Regions from separate parts of the Paenibacillus sp. FSL R7-0204 genome, predicted to be linked through region 3. Evidence: riboswitches for the same ligand, from Rfam matches in the RefSeq annotation. Region 3 holds a riboswitch; each other region holds the start of a gene.
What was found. A riboswitch is a leader RNA that binds a small molecule or an ion and turns the genes downstream of it on or off. The one in region 3 is predicted to bind cyclic di-AMP.
Positions count from the first base shown of each region.

Region 1: it holds a riboswitch for cyclic di-AMP, as region 3 does, so the genes downstream of both, MKX42_RS00860 (3D domain-containing protein) here and MKX42_RS11265 (hypothetical protein) in region 3, are expected to answer to the same signal.
Region 2: it holds a riboswitch for cyclic di-AMP, as region 3 does, so the genes downstream of both, MKX42_RS16420 (APC family permease) here and MKX42_RS11265 (hypothetical protein) in region 3, are expected to answer to the same signal.
Region 4: it holds a riboswitch for cyclic di-AMP, as region 3 does, so the genes downstream of both, MKX42_RS31620 (hypothetical protein) here and MKX42_RS11265 (hypothetical protein) in region 3, are expected to answer to the same signal.

Region 1 covers NZ_JBBOCA010000001.1:171,327-176,752, forward strand. The annotation lists gene rnmV (ribonuclease M5) at 1-147, opposite strand, end outside; gene MKX42_RS00860 (3D domain-containing protein) at 309-1,469, opposite strand; cyclic di-AMP (ydaO/yuaA leader) riboswitch at 1,758-1,987, opposite strand; gene MKX42_RS00865 (TatD family hydrolase) at 2,187-2,957, opposite strand; gene MKX42_RS00870 (HD domain-containing protein) at 3,011-4,294, opposite strand; gene MKX42_RS00875 (AbrB/MazE/SpoVT family DNA-binding domain-containing protein) at 4,570-4,824, shown strand.
Region 2 covers NZ_JBBOCA010000001.1:3,690,694-3,696,119, forward strand. The annotation lists gene MKX42_RS16410 (DsbA family protein) at 87-845, shown strand; gene MKX42_RS16415 (disulfide oxidoreductase) at 842-1,276, shown strand; cyclic di-AMP (ydaO/yuaA leader) riboswitch at 1,503-1,662, shown strand; gene MKX42_RS16420 (APC family permease) at 1,792-3,609, shown strand; gene MKX42_RS16425 (ABC transporter ATP-binding protein) at 3,796-4,602, shown strand; gene murB (UDP-N-acetylmuramate dehydrogenase) at 4,794-5,426, shown strand, end outside.
Region 3 covers NZ_JBBOCA010000001.1:2,547,697-2,553,122, forward strand. The annotation lists gene MKX42_RS11255 (MMPL family transporter) at 1-47, opposite strand, end outside; gene MKX42_RS11260 (TetR/AcrR family transcriptional regulator) at 77-703, opposite strand; cyclic di-AMP (ydaO/yuaA leader) riboswitch at 1,086-1,268, shown strand; gene MKX42_RS11265 (hypothetical protein) at 1,641-2,138, shown strand; gene MKX42_RS11270 (flotillin family protein) at 2,157-3,587, shown strand; gene MKX42_RS11275 (alpha-galactosidase) at 3,722-5,426, opposite strand, start outside.
Region 4 covers NZ_JBBOCA010000001.1:7,293,593-7,299,018, forward strand. The annotation lists gene MKX42_RS31590 (CHAD domain-containing protein) at 1-116, shown strand, start outside; gene MKX42_RS31595 (ThuA domain-containing protein) at 210-845, opposite strand; gene MKX42_RS31600 (SDR family NAD(P)-dependent oxidoreductase) at 895-1,617, opposite strand; gene ytxJ (bacillithiol system redox-active protein YtxJ) at 1,846-2,172, shown strand; gene MKX42_RS31610 (glutaredoxin family protein) at 2,169-2,411, shown strand; gene MKX42_RS31615 (hypothetical protein) at 2,518-2,766, shown strand; cyclic di-AMP (ydaO/yuaA leader) riboswitch at 2,973-3,142, shown strand; gene MKX42_RS31620 (hypothetical protein) at 3,277-3,729, shown strand; gene MKX42_RS31625 (hypothetical protein) at 4,277-4,474, opposite strand; gene MKX42_RS31630 (hypothetical protein) at 4,598-5,290, opposite strand; gene MKX42_RS31635 (zinc-dependent metalloprotease family protein) at 5,310-5,426, opposite strand, start outside.

The DNA of each region.
Region 1 (5,426 bases), 2.4 Mb from region 3:
ACCCCGGCGCTCCATGGCCAGCTTGATCTTGGCAATGACCCTGCTATCCACTGCCGAACCCCCGGTTTCAATCGTATCGGCCTCAACCGCCCGCTTAACGGCAACGGTATCACTTTTCCCTTCAACCACAATTAGCTCTTTAATCATAAATAATTTTACTCCTTACTCCAGAACGCAAAAAGAAGAGGATTCGCTCCCCTTCTTTTTGGCTAAAGAATGTATAAGTGATGAGCGGCAGCTCTCTAAAATTCCGTAAGTGCTTCCCTCACTATATCGTATTAACCGCTAATTTGCAAAAGACTTTACGTTTAGTTCAGCTCCGGCTTCACAGGTCCGATCACATAGAGTGTGCGCGACTTGCGGCCGAAATTACGGGCATGGCTCAGTGAATCGTAATAGACATCCACCTTGTTGCCTTTAATGGCACCGCCGGTATCCTCTGCTCGGCGAAACCCTAATCCTTCAATGTACACCCACCAGCCAATTGGTATAATACTAGGATCTACAGCTATAGTACGGCCTTCCGTTACGCGTGTGCCGGAGGCAGTACGTGTTCCAATACCCGGTTCCTGCGACGAATACGCGGTCATGGATACGTTTTTGATCATTCTTTTGTACTCGAAATCCACACCAGCCTTACTGGTAATATTGCTGGCCTTTGCGCTGGCTTTAGATGACTTGGAGGTTGTTACAGGTTTGGAGACTTTGGCAGTAACTACGACGGGCTTAGGAAGCGGCTTGGTTCCAATGGCAATGACTTTGTCCTTGGTAACCGTCTGTACTTCCTTGCCGATCATGCGCATGGATGCCAGCTCGCCATCTTGATAGATCTTCTCGATGTGCTGGATCATTACGCCCGGCTTACCTGCCTGTGCCACTCTTACGGTTCCCTTGGTCAATGAGGGGTCTGCTGTCTTAATGACCCGGAAAGGCAAATTAGTTGTCCGTTGAACCACATGCTTGTTAATCCGGACAATTTTGATTTCCATGTCTGCAGATACTGCGGTGTCTAGCGAAGGGTAAATCTTGTCTAAGCCTTCCAGGCTGTAGCCCAGCTTGCTGATGGCCTGACCAATGGTATCCTCGGTCGTAAATAACGTCTCGGTCTTTCCGTCTACGGTAAGAGCGAGCTTTTGCGCAGTGTTAATCACGATACGGTCGCCGTCTTTTATTTCATCACTAAGGCCAATAGATAATTCATCATGCGCCTGCAGCGAAATCTGTTCCTTAGCCAGCACATCACTGAACAGCGTTTCCCGCGTCTCCAGTTTCTGTACCTGTCCGTCTATTACTAGGGTAATTTCTTTTTTGCTCTGACCGTGTACGTACAGCAGTATTAACAGTGCGATAACAATCGATGCCACACCGGCAAGTAAAACTACGCGGGGATTCACTTGCTTCAACCGTAATGCGAAAGACCTGCTGGATGATTGCGAATCATGGGATACCTCTGGTTGGAATACGCCCACTCTTTCCATCCTCCTTACATAGCCCCGTCGTCCAAGTTATATCAAGGTAGACTGTATCACTTCTGACGAAACTAGGTTTGAGTTTGCAACAGGATACGCCCGCACTTGCTTCAGCGTTTCCTGCTCATGGATCGCCTGCTCGGCATAGTTACTCCGGAGATCTGTTATATAACAGTATGCCGGGAGCATTCTCATTATTCAAAACAAAAGAAGCCTAAAAAAGAGTTCATAGAGGACTCTTTCGTGGCTTCCCGGTGTCGAATACGTCGGAATGCTTATGCACGAGGTTTCCTCTCTTACTTGCGCTTACGGGGTTAGCTGTCGGGTTCGGACATAAGAGAGACGCCCTATCTCAGGTCACCCGCTCACGGCGGTTGCCCTCAAATTCACCCCAAGACCACGTAAAGAAATCAAATAATGCCTGCGGCAATTCTGCGGTTGCACTCTTGTACGTTCATGCGGCAGAGCATTATTGGTTCCCCCATTCTCCGCTTCCGGAGACTCAGCGAGACGATCCATGAAATTAGTGACTGTCACAGTTACAACAGCTCACTGCACTGAAAAGATGATATCCTGTTTTGATACATGTTGTAAAGGACGATTCAACCACGTTTACGTAAAAAAATGATTAAAATATTGTAATAATCGGCCATTTTCCCATTATAAAAGTTTAATATATCCGCTATACTTCATTTTTCACCGCTTTTACTCCCGTTTTCAGAGTATCCCAAATCGTTCCAGTGCGTTCGCATACGTAATTTCCGCCAATTCCTGTAATTCAATCCCTTTTATTGCCGCGGCCGCCTCCGCTACCAGCCTCACATGAGCGGTCTCATTTCGCTTGCCCCGGAAGGGGTGCGGAGTCAGATATGGGGAGTCGGTTTCGATCAGCAGCCGGTCCAGCGGCGTCTGGGCAAGCACCTCTTTAGGCACCCGTGCATTCTTGAACGTAATCGGTCCTCCAAAAGAAAGATGGAAGCCCAAATCAAGACACATCTTGGCACTTTCCCAGCTACCGGAGAAGGAGTGCATTACGCCGCCAACCTCGCCTGCCTTCTCCTCACGGAGGATGCGGATCACATCTTCATGAGCATCGCGGTTATGAATACAGATTGGCATCTTCAGCTCACGGGCCAGCCCGATCTGCTTGCGGAATACTTCATGCTGCACATCCTTGGGGGAGGTGTCCCAGTAGTAATCCAGCCCGATCTCACCAATGGCAACCACCTTGGGATGAGAGCACAAGGAAGCGATCCATTCCAAATCTCCGTCCTCCATCGTGATGGCATCCTGGGGATGCCAGCCAACGGCTGCATAAATATAATCATACTTCTCGGCAAGCTGCATAGTCGTCGGTATCGTGTCCCGGTTAAAGCCGATGTTGATCATCTTACTGACGCCGGCTTCCAGTGCCCTGGCAATGACCTCTTCGCGGTCTTCGTCGAATTGTGGAGCGTCCAGATGGGTATGGGTGTCGAATAACTGCATTACATTACATCCTTTCGGCCTGTTATTGTATCTATAATTTCAAGCTTGATCTGTTATTTGGCAAAAATCTCTGCGATGGATGGCGGCAGCTGTGGAAGGGCTTTCTGCAGCCTGTCCTGCGGAAAATACAGATGGTGTCTGCCGCGGTGAATACCGCTGATCGAGCGTACAATATCCGAGACCTCGGAGATTTCCCTCAGCCGCTCATGCTTGTCCAGAAGCAGGATCTGCTTGCTGTCAAAGCCGTCTCCCGGACGGAATACATCATAGGGAAGATCGGTGGGATAATCAATTTCCAGGTCATAATCGGGCCGGAGTCCTGCACCGGCAAAGCTGCGGCGAATTTCGTCAATCATGTCAGAATCCAAATGCTCCATCTCCACATATTTATACAGTTTACGATGGATAAAGCGGCTGCACAAGTCGCTCAGGATATCATCCTCCTCCAGCGTCCACTGCATGAAAGCAGTCTGCATCAAGGCTTCATCCAGCAGCAGATACTGCCTTACCGTTACCTCTCCGCTGAACAGATCACTTAAAGGCTCGATCATGAAGCGGAAGGCATGCTGCTGCTGCATCAGCTCCTTGGCCCGGCGGAGAATCTGTCTGAGAATAATCTCTGAGCTGCGGGTTACCGGATGGAAATAGACCTGCCAGTACATCTGATACCGCGACATCAGGTAATCCTCAATCGCATGCATCCCCGATTCCTTCACAACCACCCGGCCGTCATAAGGACGCAGCATCCGCAGAATCCGGTCGATGTCGATGGTTCCGTAATTCACTCCTGTATAATATGCATCCCGGAGCAGATAATCCATCCGGTCAGCATCCAGCGGTCCCGACACCAAATTGACAACAATTTCATGCTCATAGGTTTTGGAGATGACCGAGGCTACTTTACCGGGGAAATCTTCAGCCACATCACGCAGAATAGCAGTGACCTCTGTATCTTCCAGAATGATACGGCAGGTCCAGTCTTCATGATCCATTTCGAAAGCTTCTTCTATAGAATGGGAAAAGGGGCCATGCCCCAAATCATGCAGCAGTGCCGCACACAGGGTAAGCAACCTCTCCTCCGGCATCCAGTCCTTGTAGCCGCTCCGTTCAAACTGGGAGATAATCCTCCGCGTAATCTCATATACCCCCAGAGAATGGGAGAACCGGCTGTGTTCCGCTCCGTGAAAGGTCAAATAGGAGGTGCCCAACTGCCGGATGCGCCGCAGACGCTGGAACTCCATAGTATTGATCAATCTCCAGATAATAGTGTCCTGTACATGGATGTAGTTGTGAACCGGGTCCTTAAATACCTTCTCTTCTGACAGCGGTTGCTTCATGAAATCATCTCCTTTTCTTGTTTTATATAATATATTGTCGCTCTTTGTCGAATATTAGCGATTCATACACTGCCAAATCGACAAACATCTTAATAAGCTATTTCAGAGTGATTTGCCCGATCAAACGCGAAATAAATGTGGTCTCAAAAGATTCCTTAAAATTAGCCTGAAAAAAGGTTGACTGTTTTGGGAATGGTTGGTATTATAAATATCATAAAACAGTGAAGAATGTCGAATAATGACGCTTTTGAACATTGAGAGGAGCAACGATTGTAATGATGAAATCAACAGGAATTGTACGTAAGGTAGATGAGCTTGGACGGGTCGTTATTCCAATTGAATTGCGTCGCACCCTGGGCATTGGAGAAAAAGATGCGCTCGAAATTTACGTGGACGGTGAGCGGATCATGCTTAAGAAATACGAGCCTGCTTGCATTTTCTGCGGCAATGCTGAGAATGTAACTTACTTCAAAGGTAAAATTGTTTGTCATGAATGCATTTCGGCTATCCCTACCCCTGTGACAAACTAAAATAAATAGGGTATAATAGGAACTAATCCAATTGTTAATTCTAACCTTTTTATATCTCCTTGGCCTCCCGTTCGCGCGGGAGGTATTTTTTATGTGTTGTTTTCGGGGACTTTCCCCGGAACCCCTTTTTATTTTTTTAAAATCTACTTCCCAAACCCCACATCTACTTATTAAATCTCTGGTTCTTACCCTCCCAAACCCTCCCTACAGGGAGGGCCCCAAGGGCCCCGGCCCTCTGGACACCCGGAAGCTTGGCGGATCTCTGCAGCTGGCGCGGAAGGAAGCAGGGATTGACGGTGGACCGGCCCTTCTCGGCCTCCCTACGGTGATCCCTCAGACCTTGCCATGCGAAGGGTTTCGCCATTGTCAGGTTGCCTATGGCAGCTGCGCCGGGTGGTCTCGTGCCACTGATCTGCGTAGACCCGCTCTCCCTGCGGGAATCGCTTTACTTTAGAGCGACTAGCGGCTTGGGTGCTTGATGGTTACTGGCTGCTGACTTTCTTTTGTGCCAGGACGCGCTCTCCCTGCGGGAATCGCTTTACTATGGAGCAGCTAGCGGCTTAGGAGATTTGGATAACTGTATTCCGTACAGCTATTTATTG
Region 2 (5,426 bases), 1.1 Mb from region 3:
ATTGCCAACAAGAGAGTTAACATTATATAATTTGAAAGTAACTATTCTTTTATCACGACAGTCCTGAGGACGGAAAGGAACTCTCTTTGAGCAAAACAAAAAAGAACAATGTCATGGCTCCCCAGATGAGCAAGCAGGAGAAGCGCAGGGCAGAGCAGGAACAGCAGAAGCAGAAAACGAGAATTCTGATCGTGAGTACGGTAGCTATTGTCGTTATTATTTTTGTAGGCTTATTCATGCTGGCTTCGAAGGACTCTTCGCCTGCCGGTACAGACAGTAAGCCGGTTGCCTTCAATTACAGCGAAATGATGCGGCTTGGCAAGGAGGATGCTCCGGTCAAAATTGTGGAATTCGGCGATTTCAAATGCCCGGCTTGCGCCCAGTTCACCGGTGTGATCAAACCGCAGATCGTTCAAGGTTATGTGGACCAAAATAAAGCAGCCTTCTATTTCGTGAATCTGGCCTTCCTCGGCACGGATTCCAGAACGGCCTCCCTGGCAGCGTTATCGGTGTATCATCAGAACCAGGAAGCGTTCTGGAAGTATTTCGATGCGATCTATGCCAATCAGGGAAATGAAGATAAGGAGTGGGCTACACCTGACTTCATGGTGAGTCTTGCCAAGCAGCTGGAGCTGCCGGTGGATTATGACCTGATGCGCAAGGATATTGATGACCGTACCTATGAGAAGGAGCTGGACCGGGATATTAAGCTGGGCACCGATACAGGCGTAACGAATACGCCATCCCTGTTCGTGAACGGCATCAAGGTGAAAGAGCCGTTCAATATGGAGGCGATTGACGCCCAGATTCAGGCAGCAGCAGCGGGAACAGGGGCCGCCCAATGACCGCCTTCTCTGCCTTCTGCCGGCGTAATTGTCTGTACTTGGCCTGGTTCGTCTGTGTGGTAGCTGTAGCGGGCAGCCTGTATCTCAGTGAGGTCCTGCATTACGAGCCCTGCAAGCTGTGCTGGTTCCAGCGGATCTTCATGTACCCGCAGCTGTTCCTGCTGGGGATCGCCACCTACCGGGCGGACAAGCGGATCATTCCTTATGTGCTTCCTCTTAGTCTGATCGGCGGCTGTATCTCTATTTATCATTATGCAGAGCAGAAAATTCCGGCGCTCAGCAAGGTGCTTCCCTGCACCATCGGCGTACCGTGCAACAAGGATTATCTGAATTGGTTCGGATTTGTAACGGTCCCTCTGCTTGCACTTATAGCCTTTGCCTTAATCTCCATTCTGCTCTGGACAGGACGCAAAGAGGAGCCAGCGGAGTAAGAAGCTGAGGGGCAGAAGGAAGAGAAGAGAATGCCCTTAATTTTAGTGAAAAATAATATACAAAAACCCTGTAAAATCACGTGTTAAAGGGATAATGAAAGAGAATGAAAGATCAAGACATACCGGATGATGAATTTGGTTGTTTTGAGTGCTTTTCATTCTTTTTTCATTTGTTTCCACGCTTTACGGAAGTCGCATTGTAGCTTAATATTAGTCCTTGTGAGAAGTTGAATATGCGCTGAATTTTCCGGAAGGAAAAACGGGGGAACCACACTTTGGCCAAGGCCAAAAGGGGTGAATCGGAGCAGGCCGCAAGGGCTGTAACCGTAGGGCTACCACAGTCCGAATCCGCCAGCTAACCTCGTAAGCCAGCAGTGGGATAATGACCATGCACTCGAAGGCATGCGGATCATTTCCGTATGCTTATTTTGGTGCCTGCATTTATGAAATCCACTTATGAAAACAGCGCAGGGAAAGCCCGTTTCAACTTAACCAAGAGAGGAACTGTTACTACAATGGTAAGCAAGGTTAAACGACTATTGATCGGGCGTCCGATGAAGTCGAACGAACTCGATCATGAAAAGTTATCCAAGGTGAAAGCACTGGCTGTCCTGTCTTCTGATGCACTCTCGTCTGTAGCCTACGGAACAGAACAAATTCTGATTGTACTGGTGGCCGCCGGATTCACCGCTATCTGGTACTCCTTGCCAATCGCATTAGCCGTACTGGGCTTGCTGGCCATTCTGATCCTGTCCTACCGGCAGACGATATTCGCTTATCCGCAGGGCGGAGGTGCTTATATTGTAGCCAAAACCAATCTTGGGGTGCATACGGGGCTTCTGGCCGGCGGCTCGCTGCTGGTGGATTACATTCTGACGGTGGCGGTAAGCGCCTCGGCGGGGACAGATGCGATCACTTCAGCTTTTCCAAATCTGCATAATCATAGTGTCCTCATAGCGGTATCTGTTATCGTACTCTTAACGATTGTTAATCTGCGCGGGGTGACCGAATCGGCTTCGTTCATCGCCATCCCTGTCTATCTGTTCGTTGTTTCCATCTTCGTGCTCATCATCTCGGGGGTCTTCAAATATATGACCGGCGGCGCCCATGCCCACGTTCCTGAGATTGGCTCGGCGGTATCGAACGTGAGTATGTTCCTGCTGCTGAAGGCCTTCAGCTCCGGCTGTTCGGCTCTGACCGGGGTTGAGGCAGTCTCCAATGCCATTCCTAACTTCAAAGCACCGGCGGAGAAAAATGCAGCTAAAACGCTGATGCTCATGGGCCTCATTCTCGGGGTGATGTTCACGGGCATTACGCTGCTCGCTTACTGGTACGGCATCATGCCCGATGAGAAGGCTACCGTGGTCTCACAGATTACCGAATCTACCTTCGGGCGCGGCGGACTGTACTTCTTCATCCAGGGGATTACTGCGGTTATCCTGTTTCTGGCAGCCAACACGGCGTACTCAGCCTTCCCGCTGCTGGCGTTCATGTTCGCCAAAGACAAATATCTGCCCCATGCCTTCATGGTGCGCGGCGACCGGCTGGGCTTCTCCAACGGTATTATTTTCCTCGGCGTGATGTCGGCAGTGCTGGTAGCGGCATTTCACGGGAATACAGAAGGACTCATCCCATTATATGCAGTAGGGGTATTCATTCCGTTCACGCTGTCGCAGCTAGGCATGATGGTCCAATGGTACAGAACGAAGCCGCAAGGCTGGCAGAGCAAGTTCGCCGTGAATACGGTCGGGATGCTCACCACGTTAACGATCACCATGATCTTCATCATCACCAAATTCTCCAGCGTGTGGATGGCCTTCATTTTCCTGCCGGTCGTCATTATCGTGTTCCACCGGATTCACCGTCATTATATGAATATTGCCGATCAGCTGCGGATTTGTCCGGCAACCGATAAGCCTTGTATCAAAGGAAGCACCGTAGTCGTTCCGGTCGCCGGTGTGACCCGCGCTGTACTGCATTCGATCAGCTATGCGAAGTCATTGACGGATAATGTGGTCGCTGTATATGTAGGTTTCGATGAAGAAGAGATTCACAAGATGGAGCAGAAGTGGGAGGAGTGGAACCCCGGCGTACGCCTGATCGTCCTGCGTTCCCGCTACCGCAGCATTATCCGCCCGCTGGTGAAGTTCATCGATACAGTAGAGTGGAAGACCTCTTCAACGGATCATATTACCGTCCTGATTCCGCAATTCGTGACCAAGCACTGGTGGCAGGCGGTGCTGCATAATCAGACCAGCTTGTTCATCCGTTCATATCTGATGAATCAGAAGGACATTGTCATCGCCACGGTTCCTTTCCATCTGCATAAATAATATAGAAGATTATAGGAAGACGGCTGTTTCTGCTTCATGCGGAGGCGGCCGTTTTTACGTTTTAGTTGACAGAGATAATGAGAATCAATATCATCAATCTATAAGCAATAAATGAGCTTGTCTGTTTTATAGCTAAATTATAATAGAGGAGCCTTGCTCCATTACATTTATACGAGGAGTGTTATCATGTCGGAACGTTTAAATACAGAGCAGCTGAGCATCGGATATGCGGAGACTATGATTGTGAAGGGGCTGAACCTGTCGCTTCCGACAGGGAAGATTACGGCGCTTGTCGGGGCGAACGGCTCGGGGAAATCCACGATTCTGAAGACAATGGCCCGGATCATGAAGCCGAAGAGCGGGAGTGTCATGCTTGACGGGAAGTCTATTCACAATCTCTCCACCAAAGAGGTGGCCCGCCAGCTGGCGATTCTGCCGCAGAATCCTACTGCCCCGGACGGCTTAACGGTATCTGAGCTGGTAGGGTATGGACGGTATCCGCATCAGAAGGGCTTCGGCAGCCTGACGCCTGAAGACCGCAGCATTATTGCCGATGCGATTGCGCTGACCGGCATGAATGAATTCCGTGACCGGCCGATTGACCGCCTCTCCGGCGGACAGCGGCAGCGGGCCTGGATCGCCATGGCACTGGCACAGCAGACAGATATTCTGTTCCTTGATGAGCCGACGACCTTCCTGGATATGGCCCATCAGCTGGAGGTGCTTCAGCTGCTGCAGAAGCTGAATGAGCAGGAAGGCCGGACGATCATTATGGTTGTCCATGATTTGAACCATGCCTCCCGTTACGCACAGCACATGGTAGCGATCAAATCCGGCAATGTGATCAGCGAAGGCGCTCCGAACGAGGTAATGACACCGGCGGTGCTGCGTGAGGTATTCGGCATTGAGGCGGATATTGTACCTGATCCGCGTACAGGTGTGCCGCTGTGTTTGCCTTATGAGCTGGCTGCGTACAAAGCAGCCGGGCTGTAGGAGGAGGAGCGGCTGGCGAATAGGGTATAATTGGGAATTTCGAAACATAATAATGCTGTATGCAGCTTCGTAACAGGCTCCTGTCATTGACAAGGGAGCCTGTTCGTTGTTAAAGTTGTGGTTGCTGAAGCCGTAATTAACCGGCAGCGAGCACGACCATTATCTTGTTTATAGAGTTAGGAGCATGAAGAATGAATATTGACAACATATATGAGGATTTGCAGCCGCTTGTTACAGCAGGCTCACTGAAACGCCGGGAGAGCCTTAAGAATCTGGTCTATACCCGCATGGGCGGCGAAGCAGATATTTTGGCTGCTCCTGTTACATATGAAGAGATCCAGAGCATCTATGCTTATGCCCAGGATCATCAGATCCCGCTTACGATTCTCGGCAACGGCTCCAATGTCATTATCCGGGACGGAGGCATCCGCGGCATCGTGCTCCAGACCTCGGATCTGTCCGGGATGGGCATCCGTGACGGGCTGCTCTATGCGCAGTGCGGGGCGAAGATTATCGATGTCTCAAGCTATGCGCTGGAGCAGAAGCTGACTGGTCTGGAATTCGCCTGCGGCATCCCGGGCACGGTAGGCGGGGCATTGTATATGAATGCCGGAGCTTATGGCGGTGAAGTGAAGGATGTGCTGGACAGTGCGCTCGTGATCGACCGGAAAGGCCATCTCCTCACCCTGCACAGCGATCAGCTGCAATGGGGATACCGCAGCAGCATCTTCGCCAGCGGACAATATATTGTACTGGAGGCGAGATTCAAGCTTCTGCCAGGCGATCCTGCCGCGATTAAGGCGTCCATGGATGAGTTAACCTAT
Region 3 (5,426 bases):
GGCTTGGCATAAGCAGATTTTCCTAAGCGGTATAGAAAGGTAGACATGTAATGGTTACTCCTCTTTATCTGTGAATTTAGAAGCCGTTGCGTAAATAAGCAAACATGGAATTCAGGTATTGGTCAAACGGCATAGCCCCGGAGTCCCCGCTCTGCTGCTCACCCGGTAGCATGACGTTCAGCCGTCCGTCCAGGATAGGCACGAAGGCCCCATAGACGGCACCTACCAGCAGGTGGGTATATCCATCGGCATACCGTCCACGGGTGAACTGCTCCAGTGTCTCCTGGGCGGTGATCTGCAAATGCCGGAAGACATTGAGAATGTAAGGCTCCAGGGACGGATATTGATTCGCCAGGGAGACGAACTGCCGCAGCTTATGCAGGAACTCCGAGGTGAATTGCAGCTTCAGCAGATTGTACAGGGCATCGAGCGGTGTAGAATCCGGCGCCAGAGCAGCCAGCGGGTTATGCTCTTCCTCTTTCTCTTGGACAGCAATCATGCCAATGAAATAGGCAGCTACCGCCTCCTCCTTGCAGGAGAAGTAATTCGCAAAAGTCCGCCGGGAATACCCGGCTTTCTGGACAATATCGTCCACGATGAAGCCGTCCATACCCTTATCAAGCGCAAGCTCGAAGGCCGCTACAGCTAAGGCGTAGGCGGTGGCTTCCTTTTTTTTGTCCCGCAAATTCAGTTTGGAATTCAAATCTCAACCTTCCTCCTTTCCCTAAGAGCTATAAGCCCTATAGAATCTATAGGTTCTATTATTGCTCAAAGGGAAAGATTGCACAATGAGCATCGAGTGACGGAAATGTGAATATTTTAAATTTGGAGTAATGGGCTGAGGAAGAAAAGTAGGGTTAGGGGATTAAGTTAGGAGGGCAGTGGGAAGTACGTGAGAGGAAGAGTAACATGGGTGTAAACAGACGATAGCGCGAGCAAATCCCCGGGCGGATAAGAGCAGAGCTGAAGAATGCGCCTTCATTCACGAAGGGACAGCATTATTGACTTCTTTTGTCATCCGTGAGGTTTTACATTAAATGGCTGCAGGCGTAAGATTCAATCAACAACCGAATGAAATGACACTGTTCTTGAAATGGCTGAATTCCGTAACGGGAACGGGGGAACCAACTGGTGCAGGCGGCTTAAGGATAGGCTGCTGAGTACCCGGGGTGAATCCTTGCCAGTGTGCTACTATGGCTCTGGTGAGGTAGGGCAATCTCGCTGCCCGAATCCGTCAGCTAACCCCGTAAGCCTCGAAGAGAGAGGATGAGCGCCATGATCGAGTAACCGACCACGGAGAGCCCTGCTGCTGCTGTGGTCTTTTTGCTGTGTAGGGAAGGGGATTAATCCCACTGAATGCCCTGAAAATGGGCTGGATACGGAAATGAAGAGCACAAGTGCCCCTGAATCCAATTGCGCCTCTGCCATACACAACCAAGCAGCCTAAAGTGGAAATTAGGGGCAATAGTGACAGGTGGAAGCACAACTGAATCTTATAACAACACTAGTTATTCAGTTTATGTACCACAATAGTCAGTTTCCGCATCGCCACTACAGTCAGTTTTCTTATAGCCATATTACATTGAAAGGAGGGGGTTACCATCGCTACTGTATTTATCGTCTGCTTCTGGGTTGGCCTCGTGCTTATCCTAAGCGGCAGCATTCATGGACACGGCCTGGCAGGCCACCTGCATGTCGGGGGAGGTGATACCGGGGGGCCGGGCTTTCTGCCGATTCTTCCGCTGATGGTGTTTGTCACCGTCTGGGGCGGCACGGGGTATATGCTTGTCAAGTACAGCGGGATGCAGCTGCTCGCCGTGGTACTGGTCTGTACCTTGATCGCCCTGCTGCCGGGCATCCTGCTCTACACGGTACTGGCCCGGGTGATGACCCGGTATGACAGCAGTATGAGTGAACTGGATTATGATCCGGCTGGCCAGCTCGGCTATATCAGTATCGCCGCAGCGGATGGGGCCGTGGGAGAGATGAAGTATGTGCTGCACGGGACCATGCGCTCCATCGGCGTGCGGGCCGGATCCGGCCAGTCACTGCTGCGCGGCGATCGGGTGATTATTGTGAAGACGGATAAGGGGATCGCAGCGGTCACCCTGTTCGAACGGGAAATGGAACAAAACTAACGGGGAGTGTCGGAGCAAATGTTAATTTTATATGTAACCGGAGCTATTGTTGTTGTGATTCTGCTGGCGTTAACCAGTATTGTGACCGCGTATAAAAAGGTTCCGCCCAATCAGGCCATGATCGTATACGGCCTCGGCGGCAAAAGAGTGGTCCAGGGCGGCGGGACGTTCGTCATCCCCGGCTTCCAGAACAATAAAACCATCTCCATGATGCTGATGAGCTTCGATGTGATCCCGGCGCAGGCCATGTTCTCCCGTCAAGGCATCAAGCTGAACCTGGAGGCCGTAGCCCAGATTAAGATAAAAAGCGATCCAACCGCTATTCTCACCGCCAGTGAGCAGTTCATTGACCGGCCGGAAGAGGACCGTGAGACGATTATTTTGCATTCGGTGGAGGGTCATCTGCGCGGCCTGATCGGCCAGCTCAGTGTAGAATCTATACTCAAGACCCCAGACGAAATCAACAGCAAGATGCGGGAGACCTGCTCGGAGGACCTCGACAAAATGGGGCTGGAGGTGGTCAGCTTCACCATCAAAAAGATTACCGACGACAAAGGGTACATCGACAATATGGGCGTGCCCGAAATTGAGCGTATCCGCCGCGACGCCAGTATTGCCAAGGCCGAAGCCGAACGCGACATACAGATCAAGCAGGCCGAAGCGGAGAAGGAATCCTCCATTGCCAAAGCCAATGCCCATCAGGCGACCATAGAAGCGGGAACCGCCGCCCGTGCGAAGGAATCCCTGTTCGAGAAGGAGCTGAATATTAAGCAGGCGGACTTCAAGCTGGAGACAGAAGTGAAGAAGGCGCAGGCGGATCTGGCGTACGAATTGCAGCAGAACAAGATCAAGCAGTCCCTGGTTACGGAGCAGGTGAAAATCACTCAGATGGAGGCCGAAGCCAACCGCACAGTCCGGGAGATCGAGGTCGAGCTGAGACAGCGGGAGCTGGAGGCAACGGTGATCAAGCCTGCCCAGGCGGAGAATCAGGCAACGATCATGAGAGCGGAAGCCGCCAAGCAGCGGCAGATTCTGGAGGCGGAAGCTGAAGCAGCTACGACGACCAAGCGCGGACTGGCAACAGCGGAGGCGGAATTGGCAAAAGGGAAGGCGAATGCGGAGATCGTCCAGCTCGCCGGAGCGGCGGAAGCGGGAGCACTGCAGAAGAAGGCTGAGGCGTACAAACAGTTCACTCAAGCGGCCCTGACTGTGGAATTCCTGAAAATCCTGCCGGAGCTGGCTGAGAAAATCGCTTCCCCGCTGGCCAAGGTAGATAAAATCACCGTCATCTCCCAGGACGGGGCTTCCTCAGGCGTAAACAAAATTACCGGCGATATCGCCAAAATCATGGCCCAGGTGCCTGAGCTGACCAAGACGCTGACCGGCATGAATGTAACAGAGGCGCTCAGCGGGTTACTTGGCCGGGATCATGAACATGGACAGGAGTAGAAGAGGAGCAGGGGGAGGCAGTAAGTAGTTAATGAAACGGCAGCTAGCCCCTTCCTGACTGCATCTCTCCACAAAAAAACAGGCGTCAATCTCCAAAAGGAGGCTGACGCCTATGGTATGTCTGAAGCTGTAGATCAGCGCTGTACCGCTCTCAGACGGTAAGTGCAGCTTGCGTAATCTCCGCGCAGGTCGGAGACCACGAGGCCCATGCGCATCAGGCGGTCGCCGCCGAGCGGGGTGCTGTCAAAGGCCGTCTGGAACGGACCGGAGCTATCGCCTCCAGCTGGCGCAGAAGCTTCTGCGCCACCGTGGACATGCCCGTTGCTGCCGGCAGCCCCGGTCTCAATGACGTAATCCAGCTCCGGGTTCAGTCCCTTGAGCGTAAGGCGTGAAATCGGCGGATTAGGTCTTGCGAGTACACGGAAGTAAGCGACGAAGGCTTCGGTCTTGTCCTCGCTGACGAACATCCAGGCAGTCTCGCCGCTACCCTCGAACGGACTCAGCAGACGGTACATATCCCCTTGCTGCACCAGTGTGCGGATCTCCTTGTACTGGGCAATCTGCCGGGCGGCCAGGTCCTTCTCGGCTTCGGTGAACTTGGTGAGGTCCAGCTCATAGCCGAAGTTACCGCTCATCGCCACATCGCCGCGTGTAGCGAGGGAGGTAATGCGGTCCACCTGATGGTTCGGAACGTCAGATACATGCGCGCCCATGCTGCTGGCCGGGTAGACGATGCTTGTGCCGTACTGAATCGCCAGACGCTCAACCGCATCGGTGTTGTCGCTGGTCCAGGTCTGAGGCATATAGAACAGCATACCCGGATCGAACCGGCCGCCGCCGCCGGAGCAGCTCTCGAACAGAATGTCAGGGAAGCGCGAGGTCAGGCGCTCCAGCAGATGATACAGGCCGAGCATATAGCGGTGGGCTGTTTCTTTTTGCCGGTCCGGGGCGGCCTTCACCGATGCAATCTCGGTCATATTGCGGTTCATGTCCCACTTGATATAGCGGATCGGGGCACTGGAAAAGACCGCGCTTAGCGTCTCATACAGATAGTCACATACCTCCGGGCGGGAGAGATCCAGGATCAGCTGGTTGCGGCCTTCCGTCCGGCGGCGTCCTTCGGCATGCAGGCACCAGTCCGGGTGCTTGCGGTACAGTTCACTGTCCGGCGAGACCATCTCCGGCTCCACCCATAGACCGAACTGTATACCTTCCTTGTTGACCCGGTCTGCCAGATCCGCCAGACCTTCAGGCAGCTTGCGGCGGTCCTCGAACCAGTCGCCGAGTGAGCTGTTATCCTTGTCGCGTCTGCCGAACCAGCCGTCGTCAAGGACGAATAGCTCAATGCCGAGCGGGCCTGCTGCTTTGGCGATGGTCGCGATTTTGTCCGCATTGAAGTCGAAGTAAGTCGCCTCCCAGTTGTTGACCAGAATCGGCCGGGCCTGATCACGGTGAACACCGCGGCAGAGCCGGGTCCGGTACAGCCGGTGATAGGTTCGCGACATGCCGCCGATGCCTTCGCTGGAATAGACAAGCACAGCCTCTGGGGTCTGGAAGGATTGGCCCGGCTCCAGCAGCCAGGAGAAGTCGAACGGATTAATTCCGAGGCTTACACGGGTCTGTCCGAACTGCTCCACTTCAGCAGTAGCACTGAAGCTGCCGCTGTAGACGAGGCTGAAGCCATAGACGTCACCCTGATCTTCGTCTGTACCCGGGCGCAGAAGCGCGAGGAAGGGATTGACCTGATGGCTGCTTGATCCGCGGCGGCTCTCCAGGGACAGCGCGGCTCCGGGGTTAAGCGGGTGGCGCTGAACATGGCGCTCTCTGGCCCATGCGCCG
Region 4 (5,426 bases), 4.7 Mb from region 3:
AAGAGCTGGATGTCGGCAAAAAAATCTGGGCCGCCTTCACCGATACGCTGCGGGCAGAGGTACTGGAGGCCCTTCATCAGAACGAGGTCGTCCCTGTTGCTGAACCCCCGAAATAGGGCATCATAGCTGATCATCCCATTTCTTACACAAAGGCAGGACACCGCATGTTATCCAAGCGGTATCCTGCCTTTTACCATTAACGTCACGTACTATAGCATTCCGGCAGCCCACAATCCGCCTCTGCGGATCATCCGGCGCAGCGGCTCTGAGGAGAAGGAAGGCAGATGGTGCCCAGGCATCAGATAGACCACCCGGCCCTCGCCGAAGGTATGGCACCATGCCGCCGGTCGCATCGCTCCGTCATGCGGATATTCGGCCAGCACCGTTGTCCCGAAGTGGGGATGCTGCTCGAAATAGTATGGCTCGTCCTCTATCACAAAATCAGAGATCCCCTCCATAATCGGGTGCTCCGGCGCAGTCACCTTCATCTGCAGCGCTGTGAACGCCGGATGATGGGTGAACCGGGCACCGAGCATTGCCCCAAGCTCCTGATTACGCTGCAGGGATATGCCGTTGTGCACGACAAGCAGCCCGCCGCCGCCAGCCACATAAGCAAGCAGAGCTCCGCTCTGCACAGCGGGTAACTGCTCCTCGGAGAACTCCGTATAGGAGACCACCAGTCTGCATTCTTCCAATTCTGTCCGGTTCATCCGTCCGTAATCCTCCGTACAAATTACCTGGAACTCCGGTTCAAGAAGCTGCTCCAGCTCACGGTCTACCCCCTCGAAGGGATGATACTTCACTTCGGTATAGCTGCCGAACGCCAGTGCTTTGTATGAAGACATGATGTACACACCTCTCTTTTGCCAAGATAGCCTGTCCTGAATGTTCGTGTCACCAGGGCCAGAGATTGCCGTCCAGATCGATATAAGCCGGTTCTTCAGCAAGATACATCTTGTGGTTATGAACGATCGTCATAATTTTGCCTGCCGATTCTTCAGGAGTTACAGGCGCCTTCGCATCCTTCTCCCCGTTCATATAGGTCTGCAGCCAGCCGGGATGGAAGACCAGCACTTGTCCGCCCATCGTACGCAGATGATTGTGCAGCAGCGAAGACTGCATATTAAGCGCGGCCTTGGACATACAATAGCCATACATATTGATCCGCTTGTTCCGTCCGATGCTTCCGGCCTCTGACGAGATATTAACCACCAGACGCTGTCGGCCTTGCAGCAGTAAGCCCATCAATGCATTGCTCACCCTCAGCGCACCCAGCGTGTTCACGTTATAAATCTCCGCCATCGCTTCATCATCCATATCCACGAGCACCGTTGCATCATCCGACCGGTGGATAATCCCCGCATTATTGATAATCATATCAAGGTGCCCTGTACTCCCGGCAATACTCCGTGCGGCCTCCTTTACGCTCCCTGCATTGCCGATATCAAGAGGGACCAGCCGCAGGCTATCCGGATATTGCGCTTTCAAAGCTTCAAGTAGCGCAGGGTCCGGCAAATACTGTCCGGCAAACACCATGTACTTACTCTCCAAAAGAGATCGAACGAGGCACAATCCCAGTCCACGGTCAGCACCGGTAACACAAGCAACCCTTTTCATTAGCTCCCCCCTCATATCTGCATGATTATGCACCGAGCCTAGGTTCATCCCTCTCACATTAGCATGGCCTCGCGCCGTTAACAACATCCTGCAAGGGAGGGGCAAGCTAAGCTTAACTTTACTTTTGCTTTAATTTTGAACTATGTTACAATCAAGATTAATAGTTGTTAACAACACAATTGTTGACAACAGGTTTCATTAACTTTTACCCGGGAAGGTGATCCTAAGGTGTCTATTCAACAAATCCACACTAAAGAAGAATTACAGCAATATATCGGGCAGCCTGGCAAAAAACTGCTCTTCAAGCACAGCACCACCTGCCCGATCAGCGCCAAGGCCAATGAAGAATTCCAGGCCTATGCACAGCATTCAGATACTCCTGCAGCCGTGGTCCATGTAATCGAAGACCGTCCTGTCTCCAATCAGATTGCTGAGGATTTCGGAATCAAGCATGAATCCCCGCAAATCTTCCTGCTGGAGGACAGCGAAGTCCGCTGGAACACCTCACACTGGAAGATTACCCAAAAAGCGATAAAGGAAGCAGTGGAACAATGAGCGCGAACGTAATTGTCTACTCGACCTCCGGCTGCAGCGAATGCAATCAGGTCAAGCAGTTGCTGGAGAGCAAAGGAATTCCCTTCGAGGTCCGGGATGTGATGACAAGCTCCGTCTATCAAGAGGAAGTAGAGAAGCTGGGCTTCATGGGCATTCCTGTCACCGTATCCGGGGACCGGGCAGTCAAGGGCTTCAATCTTCCTGAGCTCCAGGAGCTTATGGATGCTGCTGTTCTGTAATATACACAAAGGTGCTGTCCTCTCAAGAGGAGCAGCACCTTTTTTTGCGGTTCATTGATGTGAAATTTGTATATTTATATATATCTGGAACAGGAGGACTGATCAATTGAAGTGGCTACAGGATGAGCATGCCGCCAAATGGCGTGAAGAAGGGCAGCGTTATGTAAGCGACGTCAATCAATTAGCTGTCAATTCGGATGAGACGCTGCTGGCTGTAGGGACTTATGGAGGGATGCTGCACTTCCTTGACCTTCATGCCACCAACCGCAGCGACTATGAGATTACAACTGGAACCGTTCGTGAGGTGAAGCGGATGATTGCCTGGAAGAATCAGAAGGTTCCGCTTTGGTGGTGATCTCTGCCAAAAATAAAAAACAGCGCTTGAGCGAGATAAATGGCAGATAAACTGCTACATATATGAGTTTTGGCTTCCCTATGCACTGCCATTCAGCCATTTGCTGAAAAAAAGACGAATAGCACTCTTTTCCATTTTTACAAACCCCCTCCGAAAAGAGTATGATTCGTGTTGAAAGCAAATGAACGCATTCATGAAAATGAGCATATGCATGCACGCTGAATTTCCGTCATGTGGAAAACGGGGGAACCATCCGGCCGTCAGGCCGACTTGGGGTGAATCCGAAGGAGAATGCCACGCGCAGGTCTCCGGCAGGTAGGGCGACTCTCACCGTCCGAATCCGACAGCTAACCTCGTAAGCGCCAAGAGAGAGCCCTGATCCGCCATGCTTTTGTGCCAGGCGTCTTACGCCTGTTACCCAAAACCGCAGGCAGAGGTCCTCCTCTGCCTGCGGTTTTTTGCGCGCTGGAATGAACTGCACAGTATAGATTCAGGAAGGAACGTGACCACATGCCTGACCCCTTATCGCCCAAGGCAGCTGCTGCTGCCGGATTCAACCACTACACCCGGCAATATAGCAGTCCCGTCTATGCGCTTAGCTGTCTGCTGCTGGAAAAAGGCGCCCGCGCCGAGCAAGCAACCACCGCCACCTTCGTGGCACTCCATCCACTATGGCTCAAGAGCAGCCTCTCAGGGGACGGCGCTGCTGCGGCTGCCTACAAAGAGTGCATCCGCCAATGTGCCGTGCTCGCGCGGAACCGTAGCCGATCCGCTTCTGCGCTTAACTGGGACGATCACGTTGCCAGTGCCTTATGGTACGGCATCCAGCTCCCCCTGCCCGACATCAGCCGGATCCTGGAGTGCAGCATCCCCGAGCTGAAGGCCCGGCTAAGAGGAATACGCGAGCAGATGGCAGCCGCACATTCTGCCTTGCCTGCGGTCCACCGCCCTTCGGCGGGATGAGGTGGGTGATTAGCATGGGCTATGGGAATGTGTGCGCCGGAACGAGTTGGATGTAGCGGAGTTATGATACGGGTATGGCAGAAGGAGTCTGATGTGGCGGAATTAGGATACCGGTGCGGCAGAAGGAGATAGCGGGCGGGCTGCGGACTACAAATCCGCTATTTCGGCAAATGAGACTATTCTGAAGGCCATGCGGACTGAGAGGCGCTTAATTAACCCATTCCGCCTCATTTTCTGCTCCACCCAGCCCGTTAAGGTCCTCTCAGTCCGCAACGGGGAGATAATCGGTCTTTTTCACAAAATAAGGGCCTCTGAGTCCGCCTACAATACAAAATACCCCTCAATGGGGCTCTAGCTTCGATATTCATTCAGGTACTTTTGCGGGGACCCCAAAACATATAAATTCTATCAAATAAAGCCGCAGCATCCGCCGCGACTTAGTCCTTGACTCTCAGTACCAGCACCCATGCAGTGCTTGGCTCATCTTACATAGCTCGATCATCCCATGCACTGATCCTGTCTCCGCCTGCCGTTCACTACATAGAACTCAGCTCTTGCCCTTGCCACCCTTGCCGCCCTTGGCAAACCGCCAAAAAGCCATACAGCAGCCGAGCAGTCCGGCTCCCAGCAGAAGGGTCTGTAACGCCCCCAGCCAAGTCGACTGATCCGAGGGGATCAGGCTGCTGACAATAATGAGCAGGATAGAAGCCGCGACCAGCACGGGGGTTTGTCTACTTTTCTTCACAACCATTCACCACTCCTAAAGACTAATACTACTAAGGTACACCATCTCCGGCGTTTTCACCAGTTCAGGGTCCGGGTAAGCAAGACTCTAGGGAATGATCGTCACATGATTTAAAGGATACCTTTAATTGCTTTTTAAAGCCTTAATCTCACTAATAAGATTATCCAGTTTATAGCCGTTAGTATCCTGGGAGAAGCCTCTCATTTCTTCACTTTGACCCTCAAACGCAGATAGAACATAATCGTCCTCAACCACATAATACGTACCATATCGCGTAAACGAGTAGCTTCCCTCCTGCTCTTTACCTACACCCTTTTTCACGGCTACGACAATTTTCATACCTGGTTTGAGTTCGGGTTCAATTCCCTTAAACTCAGAGTTGTAAATCAGGTTAATGGTGCTGCCAACCTCCTCGCCTGTGACGACTTCATCTACCTTCACTTGAAAAGAAGTGAACTCCGGCCGATACGGCTGCTCTCCGGCTGCTTCTAATTTCTCAGCCAAATTGCCCTCCGGAGTACCTGGCTCCGTAATTAGATCCACGCTGAAATCCGGCATTTGCTGAATGACCTCCGCTATAATAACCGAATCCGTATAATCCAGCACCTGCTTAAATGTCAAATCCTGTAGATCGACATTTTGGGGTGATCCAGTGGATACAGGATATGTTTTACGAAGCTCTTTTATTTTCTCCGGAGAAAGGCTTGTGGCGGAAGACATATCTGATGTTGAGGAAGTAACACTTGAACAGCCTGTGATCAGCCCCAGTACGATAAATGCCATGACCGCAGGGGTCATTAATTTTTTTATATTCATCTCAATCCTCCTTATAAATTTAATATTTATTAGTCAAGTCATTAATATCGTGTGCTCTAGGAGTATAATATCCTTCATAACTTCCACCAGTTCGCATAATGGACTCAGCATTAGTGGGGTAATAATATTCGTTAGG